One region of the Streptomyces sp. RLB3-17 genome, then DNA from elsewhere that is predicted to be linked to it. Evidence: riboswitches for the same ligand, from Rfam matches in the RefSeq annotation. Region 1 holds a riboswitch; each other region holds the start of a gene.

Region 1 (4,899 bases):
GGGGCGTCCGCGGTCGTGCCCGAGTCGATGACGAGGGCCACCCGCTTGTGGCCCGCCTGGGCGGGCGTCTTCGCGCAGATGGACGCGAAGTCGGCGTGGCCGCGTGGCTTGGAGGCGTCCTGCGAGTCCGCGCTCACCGCGAAACGGAAGCCCTGTACGTCGCCGTCGGACGGTCGCGCGGTCGACGGGCCCTGCGTCGCGTAATTCCACTTCCCGCCGGTCAGGTCCCAGAACGACCAGTAGCGGTAGCCGACGGCTTGAGCCTGTCCCGCGCCGCCGATGACGAGGAGGAGCAGGGACAGGACCAGCGCGTACGTCCGACGGCGGTTCACGGCTGCTGCTTCTTGTTGCGGGCGCTGATCAGGAAGCCGATGCCGATGCCGCCGACGAGACCGACGCCGATGATCCACCAGACGCTGACGCCGCTGTCGTCCTTCTTCTTCGCGGCTTCCGCGGCGGACGCGGACGCCGTGGGTTCCGCAGGGAGGGACGCGGGCGCGGGGCCGGTGGCGTTGAGCTGCTTGACGAGGTCCTGGCCGCCGAAGTCGCGCGGGTCGAACGTCGCCGCGTCGGCGGCGAGGACGAGCTGCGCGTACGCGGCGGGTCCGGACTGCTCGGCCCACTGCGCGGAGTGGGTCTCCAGCCAGCGCATCGCGTCGGCCGCCTTGTCGCCGTGCCCGGCGGTCGCGAGCGCGACGACCGCGTCCGCCGTGTTGCCGTAGTCGGGCTGGTTCTTGGCGCCGGGCATCACCGACGTGAGGTGGTGGTCCTTGGCGAGCGCCTTGACGAGGTACGCGGCACCGTTCTGGGCCGCCCGCTGGGGGCTGTCGGCGGCCTTGCAGGAGAGGGGGTCGGCCACGGGCTTCAGGGGCTCACCGGCGAGGCCCTTGCCCAGGGCTCCGACCACGGCCGCCGCCGTCGCGTCCGCGTTGGCCGCGAGCTTGCCCTTCTTGTCCGGCTGGTAGGCGAACGCGCCCCCGTCGGTCCCGCCGCACGGGATCGACAGCTTGACGAGGGCGTCGTACGGCGACTTGCCGCCCTTGGAGACGTCCGCCGGCTTGGTGCCCATCGCCGCCAGTGCCCCGATCACCACGGACGTGGAGTTCGCGTCGCTCGCGCCGCCCGCCGTGTAGCCCCAGCCGCCGTCCTTGTTCTGCACGGACTTCAGCCACGCGACGGCCTTGCCCGTCTCGCCGCCGTGGCCGCCGAGCGCGGCGAGGGCCTGTACGGCCGCCGAGGTGCTGTTGGTGTCGACCATCGTCTTGGCGTCGCACTTCGCTGCCGCGTCGGCGCGGTATGCCGCGAACGCCCCGCTCGCGCACTGCTGCCCGGCCAGCCAGTCGACGGCCTTCGCCGCGGGCTTCACACCGACGGTGTGCTGGGCGAGCAGCGCGAGGGACTGCCGCCAGACGCCGTCGTAGGTGGGGTCGGAGGTGCCGTAGAGGCCGGAGGGTATCGCCGGGGCGGGCGAAGGCGAGGCGCCCTCGGCCACGGCGGCCGGGGCCAGGGCCGTACCGATCACTACGGTGGCGGCCAGTACCGCGGCGCTGCGGCGAACAATCATGACTCTCCCTGCGGAAGCCGGGCAGCACCGGGCGCAGGCTTGGCCCCGAGCGGCTCCGGCCCCGTATCCCTCGACGGTGCCGGCCACCGACGGGCTGCCGGTGGCACGAGCCGGTCACGTCCCGCACGAGGCGATCCGGCTCGCCACCCCTGCGGGTGGCTCACGGTTGCGGGTCAGCGCCGGAATTGCACCGGCTTCTCCGCGTACGGGTGTGATGACGACCTGCTCACTGTACCGGCCCGTAGGAATCGCCTGAGGAGTGGCTGTGCGGCCCCCTCGCGGGCCTATGCTGCGCTCGCGACGTGCTCTGTTCGAACACGTCGGAATTCGCCGGTCCCGGGGGGGACTTGGAGTCAGGGGGGACACGAAGATGCGCGGCACTGTGGACGAGAAAGCTCAGTCGTGCCCGGAATGCAGCACTGAGGTGCGCACCGACCCGCGGTTCACGGCGTGGTGTGCGGCCTGCGGATGGAATGTGGATCCCGGCGAGCCGGAAGAGAGACCGGGGCGGCTGGAGGGACTGCGGCGGTCGCTGGCCCGGCGGCACGGGGAGGCACTGCTGGCCGAGGTGTCGGCCGACGGCGATCCGCGTCCGCGCCGCGATACGGCCGCTGTCCTGGCGTACGCCGTCGCGCTGGCCATCCACGGCGCCACGATCGCCCTGCTCGGCACGGGGGTCCTGCTGGTGATACTCGGCTGGGGCACCGCTCTGCCGGTGGTGGGAGTGATCCTTCTCCTGCTGGCCTGGCTCCTTCGGCCCCGCTTCGGACGGCTGCCGGACGACGCGCCCGTGCTGCACCGGGCCGAGGCGCCCCAGCTGTTCGCCCTCGTCGACGAGATCGCCTCCGTCGTCGGTACGACCGGGGTCCACGCCATCGCCCTGACGACCGACGTCAACGCGAGCGTGACCACGTACGGAGCGCGCCGGCGCCGACTGCTGGCCATCGGGCTCGGGCTCTGGGAGATCACCACCCCGCAACAGCGGATCGCGCTGCTCGGACACGAACTCGGTCACTACGCCAACGGGGACACCCGGCAGGGACTGGTCATCGCCAACGCGCTCCAGTCCCTGGCCACATGGCGCTATCTGATGCGCCCGATCTCTCACCCCACCGTCCCCGAGATGGCGCTCAACGTGCTCTATCTGCTGCCCTACGGAGCCGCCCAGGGCCTGCTGATGCTGCTCGACCAGCTGACGATGCGCGCGAAGCAGCGCGCCGAGTACCTGGCCGACGCCGCCGCGGCCCGGGCCGGTTCCAGCGAGGCCGCCGTGGCGCTCATGGACCGCCTCCTCGTGACCGACTCGGCGGAGACCCTGCTGCTCCGCATGTCCAACGTCGGCCAGGTGATCCGGGCCCAGGACGCGGAGCGTCGCGAGCCGTGGCGCGATCTGTGGGACCAGCTGGCCGCCCACGTGGACTCGATCCCCGAGCACGAGTACGAGCGCCAGCGCCGCGTCGGAATCCTGCGCGGACACAGCGTCGACTCCACCCACCCACCGACGCACCTGCGCCGGGCCTGCCTGCTCGCCAGGCCCGCCGTGGCCGCCGCGGTGGTCACGGACGACGAACGACAGCACGCCCTCGACACCGAACTGGCCCCGCCCCGAGCCCGCCTCGCCCGCCACGTACTCGCCCGGTAGGAGCGGATGGCGGCGGTACCCGGATAGGTTCGGCGGCATGAGGACGGGGAGACTGATCGGTTCGGGTCGTTCGGCGGATGTGTTCGAGGTGGAGGGGGAGCGGGGCTGGGTGGTGCGGCGCGACCGGGACGGGTGGGGGGACGCGTCGGCCGAGGCGGCGGTGATGGAGTACGTGCGGGGGCATGGGTATCCGGCGCCGGCCGTGCGGGCGGCGAGCCGGACCGAGATGGTGATGGAGCGGCTTTCGGGGCCGACCATGCTGGCGGCGTTCGAGACGGGGGAGATCGGCGCGCGGGAGGGTGGTGGCGTGCTCGCCGGACTGCTGCGCGCGCTGCACGCCGTGCCCGGTCGGGGTTCCGGCGACGCGGGCGTCCGCGTACTGCACCTGGATCTGCACCCGGACAACGTGATGCTCACCCCGGACGGCCCGAAGGTCATCGACTGGTCCAACGCCGAGGACGGGCCGCCCGGCCTGGACTGGGGCATGTCCGCCGTGATCCTCGCGCAGGTCGCCGTCGGCGGTGAGGTCTACGCGGAGTTGGCCCGCGAGACGCTGGTCGCGATGCTCGACGGGAACGCGGACCGGGTGACGGAGGAGGGGCTCGCGGAGGCGCGGGTGCGGCGGGCCGCCAATCCGACCATGAGCGCACACAAGGTCCAACTCCTCGGGAGCGCCGAGAAGTTGATCCGGACGTTGCTCCTCTGAGTGGTGTGGCGCCAGATGTCTCGCACCAACGGCATCGGTCACGGCACGGGTGTCGGAATGGTTGCCTCCGTGGGCTGGCACAGGACCAGGGCGAGATCGTCGGCGAGGGCGGCTCCGGTGTGGGCGAGCAGGCGGGCGTGCAGGGACCGCAGGGCCTCGTCGGGGAGCGGCTCGCGCAGGGCGAGCGCCGCCTCGCCGAGGAGGGGGAAGGGGGCGCCCTCCGCGTCACGGGCCTCGGTGAGGCCGTCGGTGTAGAGGAGCAGCCGGTCGCCGGGCTGGAGCCGTACGCGGTACTGGCGCGGATCGGGACCGAGGCCCAACGGCGGGGTGGGGACGGGGGGTTCGAGGAGTTCGATGCGCCGGCCGGAGCGCAGCGGGGGCGGATGGCCGCAGTTGACGAGCCGCACCTCGCCGGGCGCGAACTCGGCGAGCACCGCGGTGACGAAGTCCTCGGGGCCCAGTTCGGGGGTGAGAAGGGCGTCGAGTTCGGCGGTGAGGGTCGTCAGGTCGGGTGCGGTGTGGACGAGTTCACGGAAGGCCGTGATGGTGTCCGCGGCCAGCCGGAGCCCCTCGACGCCGTGGCCGCGTACGTCGCCGACGAGGACCCGCAGGCCGTACGGCGTCACCGCGACGTCGTACAGGTCGCCGCCGACGGCCGATTCGTGGGAGACGCTGTGGTACCGGGTACAGACCCGGGTGCCGTCGAAGGTACGGGAGATGGGCCGCAGGATCGCGGTCTGGGTGACCCGGGCCACCTCGTGGGCCCGCGCCAGCCGCTCGCGGAGGCGGTCGCGCTGCCGGGCCGCGTACACGGTGAGCGCGCAGCCGACGAGGAGTCCGCCCCAGCGGATGCCGAAGCCGGTGCTCGGCACCGCGTCGTCGCCGATCCCCATGGCCAGGCCCAGGACCGCCGACCAGCAGCACACCAGCACGGTGTGCCGGACGCCGAGCCGGGCGCAGGCCAGCAGTGGGCCGATGAGCAGCAGG
Region 2 (4,899 bases), 660 kb from region 1:
TCCAAGAACGGTTCACCGCCCGTCACATCGGCGACGCCGTGGTGGATCTCGTAGCCCTCGACGTGCTCGCCGAGCGCCTCCCCGACGGGCCGGGTCAGGGTCTTCTCGCGTGCGAACCGCACGCGGACCGGCAGGAGTCCGAGCCCGTCGACATGACCGGCGCGCGACTCGACCTCGTCCTCGATGTGCTCGCCCAGGACCTGGAAACCGCCGCAGATGCCCAGCACGGGCCGCCCCTCGGCGGCTCTGCGCAGGATGGCGTCCGCGAGTCCGCGCTCGCGCAGCCACTCCAGCGCCTTCACCGTCCCCCGGGTCCCGGGGACGACGACGAGGTCGGCGTCGGCCAGCTCCTCGGCCCGGTCCACGAACCGCACGACGACACCCGGCTCGGCGGCCAGCGCGTCCACGTCCGTGAAGTTGGACATCAGCGGGATCGCGCAGACGGCGACGCGCAGTACGTCCTCACCGACGGGGGAGGTCACTCGGGACTCCCGGACCGCTCCCCGCAGCGACACCCGCAGCCCGTCCTCCTCGTCGATGCCGAGGCCGTGCCGGAACGGCAGGACGCCGTACGTACGCCGCCCGGTGAGGCCGTGGAGCATGTCGAGCCCCGGCTCCAGCAGGGAGACGTCCCCCCTGAACTTGTTGACGAGGAACCCGGCGACGAACTCCTGGTCCTCCCGCGACAGCAGCGTGACCGTCCCGAAGAACGAGGCGAACACACCCCCGCGGTCGATGTCGCCGACGACGAGCACGGGCAGCCGCGCATTGCGCGCGATCCCCATGTTCACGATGTCGGTCCGCCGCAGATTGATCTCGGCAGGACTGCCGGCCCCCTCACAGATCACCGCGTCATACGTGCCCCGCAACTCGGCGAGACAGTCCAGCACGGTGGTGAGGAGGGCTTCCTGCCGCCCCCCGTGGTAGCCGCGCGCGGTCATCTCGCCCACGGGCTTTCCCATGAGGACGACCTGACTGCTCCGGTCGCTGCCCGGCTTGAGCAGCACGGGGTTCATGAGCGCGGTCGGCTCCACCCGGGCGGCCTGCGCCTGCATGGCCTGCGCGCGCCCGATCTCGGCGCCCTCACGCGTCACGAACGAGTTCAGGGACATGTTCTGCGCCTTGAAGGGCGCGACCTTGACGCCCTGGCGCACCAGCCACCGGCAGATCCCGGCGGTCACGACGCTCTTGCCCGCGTCGGAGGTGGTTCCGGCGACGAGCAGCCCGCCGCTCATGACGTACGCCCCTTCCTGAGAAGCCTCTGTACGAGCAGCCGTCCGCCGGCGCTCACGCCGAGGGCGAGCCAGCCGACACGCCGTGACAGCCGTACGGCCCGCTCGATGTCGTCGACGTGCACGGCGCGTCCGGCGCCGTTGAGTTCGGGCCGGTGCTCGACGCGCCCGCCGTAGGAGAGGGTGCCGCCCAGGCGCACCCCGAGCGCCCCCGCGAACGAGGCCTCCACGGGCCCGGCGTTGGGGCTCGGATGCTTGACGGCGTCGGCGCGCCAGGCGCGCAGGGCCCCTCGGGGACTGTCACCCGCGAGGGCGGCGAGCACGGCGGTGAGACGAGCCCCCGGCCACCCGGCGACGTCGTCGAGCCGAGCCGAGGCCCACCCGTACCGCCGGTACCTGGGCGACCGGTGACCGACCATGGCGTCAAGGGTGTTGACGGCCCGAAAGCCCACGAGCCCCGGGACGCCGGCCACGGCACCCCACACCAGGGCGCCCACCACGGCGTCGGAGGTGTTCTCGGCGACGGACTCGACGACGGCGCGCGCGATGCCGTCGGCGCCGAGGGCCTGGGGATCGCGCCCGCACAGATGCGGCAGCCGCTCCCGGGCCGTCTCGATCTCCCCGTCCGCGAGGGCGGCACCGATCGCCCGGGCCTCCCGCCCGAGCGTGGTGCCCCCGACAACGGCCCAGGTGGCGGCGGCCGTCAGCGCGAGGGACGCGGCATGTGAGGGGCGTACGGCACGGGAAGCGGCGGCGGCGAGTCCGGCGGCACCGCCCACACACACAGCGGTGTGCAGCGCGCCCCACCCGCGGTGGTCCCGCCACAGCACCCGCTCCACGGCTGCCGCGCTCCGTCCGAACGCGGCGACCGGATGCCCCCGGCGGGGATCACCGAGCAGCAGGTCACCGAGGAGTCCGGCGGCGGCGCCGTACGCGAAGACGCGATCGGCACGCACGGGGTCAGCCGACCGTCAGGTCGGGTGGAACCATCGCTCGCAGGGCACTTGGGCAGCCGCGCATGGCGTTATGTCCTCACTCAGGGTGTCCGCGCCCTGGTTCGACGAGACCGGCGGGGAGAGTTCCTGGCTCCCGGGGAGTTTCCTTCCCCGGTCACAGTGGCGGGACCGCGCCGGATTCACACCGGCTTCCTCTTCTGTCGCCGTACTTGGCTCCGGCAGTCCACCACGGGTTGGAAGACCCGTCAACTTGCTGTTGACCTGCGCGGGGAGAGTGTGCGAAGGCCCACATACAGGTGGGGTGCGGGACGGTGATCCGTCCCGCACCCCACTCGAAGTGGTGCCCGTTTTGGGTTACTTGCCGACGATCAGGAAGATGCCGTACGCCACCGCCGCGGCGCACGCCGCGAAGCAGACGTACGCGCCGGTGACCGCGAGGGTCGCGGAGCCGCCCTGGGCGGACGCGGACTCGCGCTTGGAGAGGCCGACGATGCCGAGGGTGAAGAGGCCGACGAGGCCGACGGTGGTCACGAGGCTGACTCCGAACACGGAGCCGAGGGCTGCCCAGTCGATGTGCATGCTGTTCTGTCCTTACACCGTGGCCGGGCGGGTGGGCTCCGCGTCCGGGGACGGGATGGTGGTCTTCAGGTCGCCGGACAGGTCGCCGGTGACGGGGCCCGCGGGCGGCGGGGTGACGGCGGCGATCGCGGCGGTGACGACGCCCGCGGGTTCGGCGTCGACGTCGTTGACGTTGTCGACGGTGACCGGCTGGCGGCGGGAGAGCTTCCAGATGGTGCCGGCGCCGGCGACGAGCAGCGCGCCGGTGAGGACGATGCCCCAGGTGCCCTGCTTGGTCAGGAACTCGGCGGAGGCACCGGCCAGACCGGCGGCCGGCAGGGTCAGGCCCCAGGCGACGAACATCCGCGTGGCGGTCGACCAGCGGACCACGCCGCCCTTGCGGCCGAGGCCCGAGCCCATCACGGCGCCGGAGCAGACCTGGGTGGTGGAGAGGGAGAAGCCGATGTGCGAGGAGGCCAGGATGGCCGTCGCGGCGCTGGTCTGGGCGGCGAAGCCCTGCGGCGGCGCGAGGTCCGTGAGGCCCTTGCCCAAGGTGCGGATGATGCGCCAGCCGCCCAGGTAGGTGCCGAGCGCGATGGCCGTACCGGCCGAGACGATGACCCACAGCGGGGGGTTCGAGCCCGGGGCGATGACGCCGCCGGTGACCAGGGCGAGGGTGATGATGCCCATCGTCTTCTGGGCGTCGTTCGTGCCGTGCGCCAGGGAGACCAGGCCGGCGGAGGCGATCTGGCCGGCGCGATAGCCCTTGGCGGTCGCCTTCTCGTCGGCGCGGTTGCCGATCCGGTACGTCAGCCGGGTGGCCAGCATCGCGGCGAGTCCGGCCACGACGGGCGCGGCGACCGCGGGGATCAGCACCTTGGTGACGACGGTCGAGCCGTTCACCGACGACCAGCCGGCCGACATGACCGCGGCGCCGATCAGACCGCCGAACAGTGCGTGGGAGGAACTGGAGGGCAGACCCAGAAGCCAGGTCAGCAGATTCCAGAGGATGGCGCCGACGAGCGCCGCGAAGATCACTTGGACGCGTATGCCCTCTTCGTTGATGATCCCGCCGGAGATCGTCTTGGCGACCTCCACGGAGAGGAACGCGCCGACGAGGTTCAGCACGGCGGACATGGCCACCGCCGTCTTGGGCTTCAGAGCGCCGGTCGAGATGGTGGTCGCCATCGCGTTGGCAGTGTCGTGGAAACCGTTCGTGAAATCGAACACGAGAGCGGTGACGATCACGATTCCGAGGAGGAGCGTGATGTGTTCCATTTACCCAGGCTTCTGTTTGGCGTCAGTGGCAGGTGGACCGTAGGCAACCTGAGTGAACGGAAGATGAACTGGGGCGGGCGCTGGGGTGTCTCAAACGGTGGACCGCCCCTCCGCTTGTGATGACCAGTGTGCGGGAGGGGCGGCCCGACGGTTTACCAGATGTTCGAACGGAGGCGGAATACCGGGTTCCGGCAGGGGTTGTTCGAGGGCTCCTAGCCCGCGGCGAACTGCTTGAGCCGGGTCATGGATCCGTTGAAGAGATTCTGGTCACCCGGGAGCGTGCCGCTGTTGTCGTACTGCCAGAACGTCCAGGTCGACCAGCCGGCCGGCAACGCGCCCGTGTCCGCCGAGTCGTAGCGGGCGAGCCAGAGGGCGTGGTTCGCGGCGAAGGCGCCGCTGCCGCCGGTGCAGGTGTTCCACCAGTGGGTGGTCGTGTAGATGACGGGGCGGCGGCCGGTCTCCCGTTCGAGTTCGTCGCTGAACGCCTGGATCCAGCTCACGATCCTGGCCTTGCTCATGCCGTAGCACTTTTGCTTCTTGTCGTACGGGTTGTACTCCATGTCGAGCGCGGGCGGCAGCGTCCAGCCGTCCGCGCGCCAGGTGCCGCCGTTGCGCACGAAGTACGCGGCCTGGGTGGCGCCGGACGACTTGTCCGGCACCGCGAAGTGGTAGGCGCCGCGCAGGATCCCCGCGTCGCGCGCTCCGTCGTACTGCCGGCCGAAGTACGGATTGCGGTACGTGTGGGACTCGGTCGCCTTCACATAGACGAACCGGGCGCCCTTCGCCCGCGCGCTCTGCCAGTCGACGTTCTTCTGGTGCGAGGAGACGTCGTGGCCCTTGGGTTTGGCCGCCGCGGCGACCGGGGTCCCGGCGAG
Region 3 (4,899 bases), 1.5 Mb from region 1:
GTGACAGCGACGGCGACCGTGGCCTGGCCGCCTGTGGGATCGCCACCATCGAGCAGCGGTTGCCCGGCCCGCATCTGCGCAACGGCCGGATCGGGCATGTGATCGGCGTGGTCACCGACCCGTCGTACCGGCGCCGCGGTCACAGCCGCTCGATCATGCGGAGCCTGCTCGACTGGTTCGAGGAACGTGAGGTCGCCCGAGTGGACCTGTACGCCTCCGCCGAGGGCGAACCGCTGTACCGCGAACTCGGCTTCACCAACCACCCCGACCCCGCGTTGTACTGGCGCCCGTGAGTCACCGGCCTCCGTGCGGGCGCGGGGCTTGTGGTGCGGTGGGTCGCCGGCGGGCCGGGAAAGTGGTGGGCGTGCTCTCCCGGCCCGCCGTACGGGCTCAGGACGCGGACAGCTCCGTGCGGACCGTCCGGGCCGCGGTGACCAGGTTCTCCAGCGAGGCCCGGGTCTCGGGCCAGGCGCGGGTCTTCAGGCCGCAGTCGGGGTTGACCCACAGTCGTTCCGCGGGGATGGCCTCAAGTCCCCTGCGCAGCAGAGACGCCGCCTCGTCAGCGCCGGGTACGCGTGGGGAGTGGATGTCGTACACGCCGGGTCCGGCCTCGCGCGGGTAGCCGTGTCCGGCGAGTTCGCGGGCGACCTGCATGTGGGAGCGGGCGGCCTCCAGGCTGATGACGTCGGCGTCGAGGTCGTCGATGGCCTGGACGATGTCGCCGAACTCGGCGTAGCACATGTGGGTGTGGATCTGGGTGTCCGGGCGTACGCCCGCGGTGGTGAGGCGGAACGCCTCGGTGGCCCACGCCAGATACTCCGGATGGTCGCAGGCGCGCAGGGGCAGGGTCTCGCGCAGCGCGGGTTCGTCCACCTGGATGACCGAAGTCCCGGCAGCCTCGAGGTCGTTCACCTCGTCGCGCAGGGCGAGGGCGACCTGTCGGGCGGTGTCGGCGAGGGGCTGGTCGTCACGGACGAAGGACCAGGCGAGCATGGTGACCGGGCCGGTGAGCATGCCCTTGACCGGCTTGGTGGTGAGGGACTGGGCGTACGTCGTCCAGCGCACCGTCATCGCTTCCGGGCGGGAGATGTCGCCGGCCAGGATCGGCGGGCGTACGTAGCGGGTGCCGTAGGACTGGACCCAGCCGTGCTGCGTGGCGAGGTACCCGGTGAGCTGTTCGGCGAAGTACTGGACCATGTCGTTGCGTTCGGCCTCGCCGTGCACGAGGACGTCGAGGCCGGTCTTCTCCTGGAAGGAGATCACCTCGCCGATCTCGGCCCTGATGCGGTCCTCGTATCCGGCGCTGTCGATCCGTCCCGCGCGCAGGTCCGCCCGCGCGGTGCGCAGTTCGGTGGTCTGCGGGAAGGAGCCGATGGTGGTGGTCGGCAGCAGGGGCAGCCGCAGGTGGGCGCGCTGGGCGGCGGCCCGCTCGCGGTAGGGCTGGGAGCGGCGGCCGTCGGTGGCCGTGACGGCCGCGGTGCGGGCGCGTACCGCGGGGTCGTGGGTGAGCGCCGAGCCGGCGCGCGAGGCCAGGTCGGCCCGGTTGGCGGCGAGTTCGGCCGCGATGGTGTCGGTGCCGCCCCCGAGGCCCTTGGCGAGGGTGACGATCTCGGCGGTCTTCTGGCGGGCGAAGGCGAGCCAGCGCAGGATCTGCGGCTCGATGTCCCGCTCGGCGGTGGCGTCGAGCGGGACGTGCAGCAGCGAGCAGGAGGCGGCCACGTCGACCCGGTCGGCCAGTCCGAGCAGGGTGCCGAGGGTGGCGAGGGACTTCTCCAGGTCGTTGACCCAGATGTTGCGCCCGTTGACGACACCGGCGACCAGACGCTTGCCGGGCAGTCCGCCCACGGCGGCGAGCGCGTCCAGGTTGGCGGCGGCGGCCTCGGTGAAGTCGAGCGCCAGGCCCTCCACCGGAGCCTTGGCGAGCACGGGCAGCGCGTCACCGAGCCGGTCGAAGTACGAGGCGACCAACAGCTTCGGGCGGTCGGTGAGCCCGCCCAGGTCGCGGTAGGCGCGTGCGGCGGCGTTCAGCTCGGCGGGCGTACGGTCCTGGACCAGGGCCGGCTCGTCGAGCTGCACCCACTCGGCGCCGGCCGTGCGGAGGTCGGTGAGGACTTGGGCGTACACGGGCAGCAGCCGGTCGAGGAGCGTCAGCGGATCGAAGTCCGCGGCCACACCCGGCGCGGGCTTGGCGAGCAGGAGATAGGTGACGGGGCCCACGAGGACGGGGCGCGCGGTGAGGCCGAGGGCGAGGGCTTGGCCCAACGCGGCGACCTGCTGGGTGGAATCGGCCGTGAAGGCGGTGTCGGGACCCAACTCGGGCACCAGATAGTGGTAGTTGGTGTCGAACCACTTCGTCATCTCCAGCGGCGCCGCGTCCTGGGTGCCGCGCGCCATCGCGAAGTAGCCGTCCAACGCGTCGGCCTCGACGGCGGCGCGGTGGCGTTCGGGGATCGCGCCGACCATGACGCTGGTGTCCAGGACGTGGTCGTAGTACGAGAAGTCGCCGGTGGGTACCTCGTGGATGCCGGCCTCGGCCAGCTGCCCCCAGTTGGTCCGGCGCAGTTCGGTGGCGGTGGCCCGGAGGGCGTCGGCGTCGACGCGGCCCTTCCAGTAGCCCTCGATCGCCTTCTTCAGCTCCCGGCCCTGTCCCTGGCGGGGGTAGCCGTACACGGTGGCCCGTGCCGCCGCGGCTGCGGACTTCGCTGTCACGGAAATCTCCTTCGCGAGATATCTCCCTGGGATCCCGGGACGGGACGAGGGCGCGAAGGGGTGACGAACCGGACGGGAACGACCCCCACGCGGCTCAGCGCGGTCGTCCGCCCGATAGATACGCCGACCCGCCCACGAGGTCACCGGGATGTCCGCGCACGAGGGGTCGCGCGCGGGCAACGGGCAGGTCTTCGGACTCGCGGGCACATCCTTCGGACGGAGGACACCTAGTGGCCGTCGCTTCCCAGGTCCTGTTCACCGGACCCAGTGCGTATGACGGCGGTCGTTCCCACTCACCGCTGCGGGGCAGTCCCGGATTCCCACCGGGTTCCCTCTTGCGACGCATCCCGCCTGGCGGACGGGGCGAACCAGTTGCACAGGCCAGCCTATGGGGCACTCACCCGGCGCGGCGGATCACGTCCGGCATTCGGACGGTGAGCCGGGACACACGGTCCGGGCTCCTCGGCCCGGTCGCGCCGGGATGCTCACTCCTGGCCGTACACGTGGAACCCGCGGCCGGTCTTGCGGCCCAGCAGCCCCGCCTCCACCATCCGCTGGAGCAGCGGGGGCGGCGCGTAGAGGGGTTCCTTGAACTCGTCGTACAGGGACTCCGCGATCGAGGCGACGGTGTCGAGGCCGATCAGGTCGGCCAGTTTCAGCGGGCCCATGGGGTGGGCGCAGCCCAGTTCCATACCCGTGTCGACGTCGGCGGCGGAGGCGAAGCCGGACTCCGTCATGCGGACGGCCGACAGCAGGTAGGGGATGAGCAGGGCGTTGACGACGAAGCCGGCGCGGTCCTGGGAGCGGATGACGGTCTTGCCCAGGGTCCGGGTGGCGAAGTCCTCGACGGCGCCGACCGTTTCGGGGGCTGTGTGCAGGGAGGTCACGACCTCCACCAGCGGCAGCACGGGCACGGGGTTGAAGAAGTGCAGGCCGAGGACGCGGTCGGCGCGGCGGGTCGCCCTGCCGAGGCGCATGACGGGCAGGGAGGAGGTGTTGCTCGCCAGGACCGCGTCCGGGGACTCGACGATCTTGTCCAGCGCGGTGAAGATCTCCGTCTTGGCGTCGACGTTCTCCACGACGGCCTCGACGACGAGCTGCCGGTCGGCCAGGTCTTCGAGGCTGCCGGAGAAGACCAACCGGTCGAGCGCGTCCCGTGCCGCGGCTCGCGCCAGCTTGCCGCGCTCCACCGCGCGGTCCAACGAGGCCGCCACCCGGTCGCGTGCGGCGCGGGCGGCGACCGCGTCCACCTCGCACACGACGGTGTCCAGCCCGGCCCGCGCGCACACTTCGGCGAGAAGTACAGGCCGAAGTCGACGAGGGAGGCGGGCACGGGTCGGCCGTCGAACTCCAGGTGCTCCTCCGTCAGGTGCCAGCCGCGCGGGCGCACCATGATGGTGGCGAGCCGTTCGCCCAGCCGGTACTCCTTGCCCTCCTCGGCGGTGAAGTCGATCCGGCGGTCGATGGCATCGAGCAGGTTGAGCTGACCGCCGATGACGTTGTCCCAGGTGGGTGAGGTGGCGTCCTCGAAGTCCGCCATCCACACCCGGGCTCCGGAGTTGAGCGCGTCGACGGTCGTACGGCGGTCGGGCGGCCCGGTGATCTCCACGCGGCGGTCGGTCAGTCCGGGAGCCGGCGCGGCCACCCGCCAGGTGAGGTCGGCACGGACGGCGGCGGTGGCGAGGGGGACGTCGAGCGGGGCTCCGGCCGCGAGCCGTATGGCCTGCCGCCTGCGTTCCTTCAGGAGTTCCTGGCGACGTCCGACGAAGGCGTCGGCGAGACGGCCGAGGAAGTCCAGGGCGGCGGGGGTGAGGATCTCGTGGTGCCGGTCGCCCGGTGCCGCGAGGACGCGGACGGGGCGGGTCGGTGCGCTGGTGGACATCAGGATCTCCTGATCGGGGGGAGGGGGGAGGGGGAGCGGAACGGGAGCCGGACGGGACGGTCGCCCGGCTTCCGCCCGGTCATGGGAGGGTGCGCGCGGGCGACCTTGCGGGGCCTAGTGGAACTGCTCCTCCTCCGTGGAGCCGGCCAGGGCGGTCGTGGAGGAGGCCGGGTTGACGGCCGTGGAGACCAGGTCGAAGTAGCCGGTGCCGACCTCGCGTTGGTGCCTGACGGCGGTGAAGCCGTGCTTCTGCGCGGCGAACTCCCGTTCCTGGAGGTCGACATAGGCGGTCATACCGTGCTCGGCGT

The links. A riboswitch is a leader RNA that binds a small molecule or an ion and turns the genes downstream of it on or off. The one in region 1 is predicted to bind cobalamin.
Region 2: it holds a riboswitch for cobalamin, as region 1 does, so the genes downstream of both, FNV62_RS14820 (cobalamin biosynthesis protein) here and FNV62_RS17735 (prenyltransferase/squalene oxidase repeat-containing protein) in region 1, are expected to answer to the same signal.
Region 3: it holds a riboswitch for cobalamin, as region 1 does, so the genes downstream of both, metE (5-methyltetrahydropteroyltriglutamate--homocysteine S-methyltransferase) here and FNV62_RS17735 (prenyltransferase/squalene oxidase repeat-containing protein) in region 1, are expected to answer to the same signal.

Annotation. Positions count from the first base shown of each region.
Region 1 covers NZ_CP041610.2:3,829,275-3,834,173, reverse strand. Annotated here, with positions in the region: gene FNV62_RS17740 (SCO2322 family protein) at 1-332, opposite strand, end outside; gene FNV62_RS17735 (prenyltransferase/squalene oxidase repeat-containing protein) at 329-1,564, opposite strand; cobalamin riboswitch at 1,676-1,805, opposite strand; gene FNV62_RS17730 (M48 family metallopeptidase) at 2,040-3,206, shown strand; gene FNV62_RS17725 (phosphotransferase family protein) at 3,244-3,912, shown strand; gene FNV62_RS17720 (PP2C family protein-serine/threonine phosphatase) at 3,951-4,899, opposite strand, start outside.
Region 2 covers NZ_CP041610.2:3,170,684-3,175,582, reverse strand. Annotated here, with positions in the region: gene FNV62_RS14825 (cobyric acid synthase) at 1-1,235, opposite strand, end outside; gene FNV62_RS14820 (cobalamin biosynthesis protein) at 1,232-2,188, opposite strand; cobalamin riboswitch at 2,288-2,431, opposite strand; gene FNV62_RS14815 (hypothetical protein) at 2,543-2,767, opposite strand; gene FNV62_RS14810 (inorganic phosphate transporter) at 2,780-4,024, opposite strand; gene FNV62_RS14805 (lysozyme) at 4,237-4,899, opposite strand, start outside.
Region 3 covers NZ_CP041610.2:2,336,485-2,341,383, reverse strand. Annotated here, with positions in the region: gene FNV62_RS10980 (GNAT family N-acetyltransferase) at 1-293, shown strand, start outside; gene metE (5-methyltetrahydropteroyltriglutamate--homocysteine S-methyltransferase) at 391-2,709, opposite strand; cobalamin riboswitch at 2,874-3,097, opposite strand; gene FNV62_RS10970 (3-hydroxybutyryl-CoA dehydrogenase) at 3,195-4,085, opposite strand; partial or broken gene FNV62_RS10965 (malate synthase A) at 4,007-4,591, opposite strand; gene aceA (isocitrate lyase) at 4,706-4,899, opposite strand, start outside.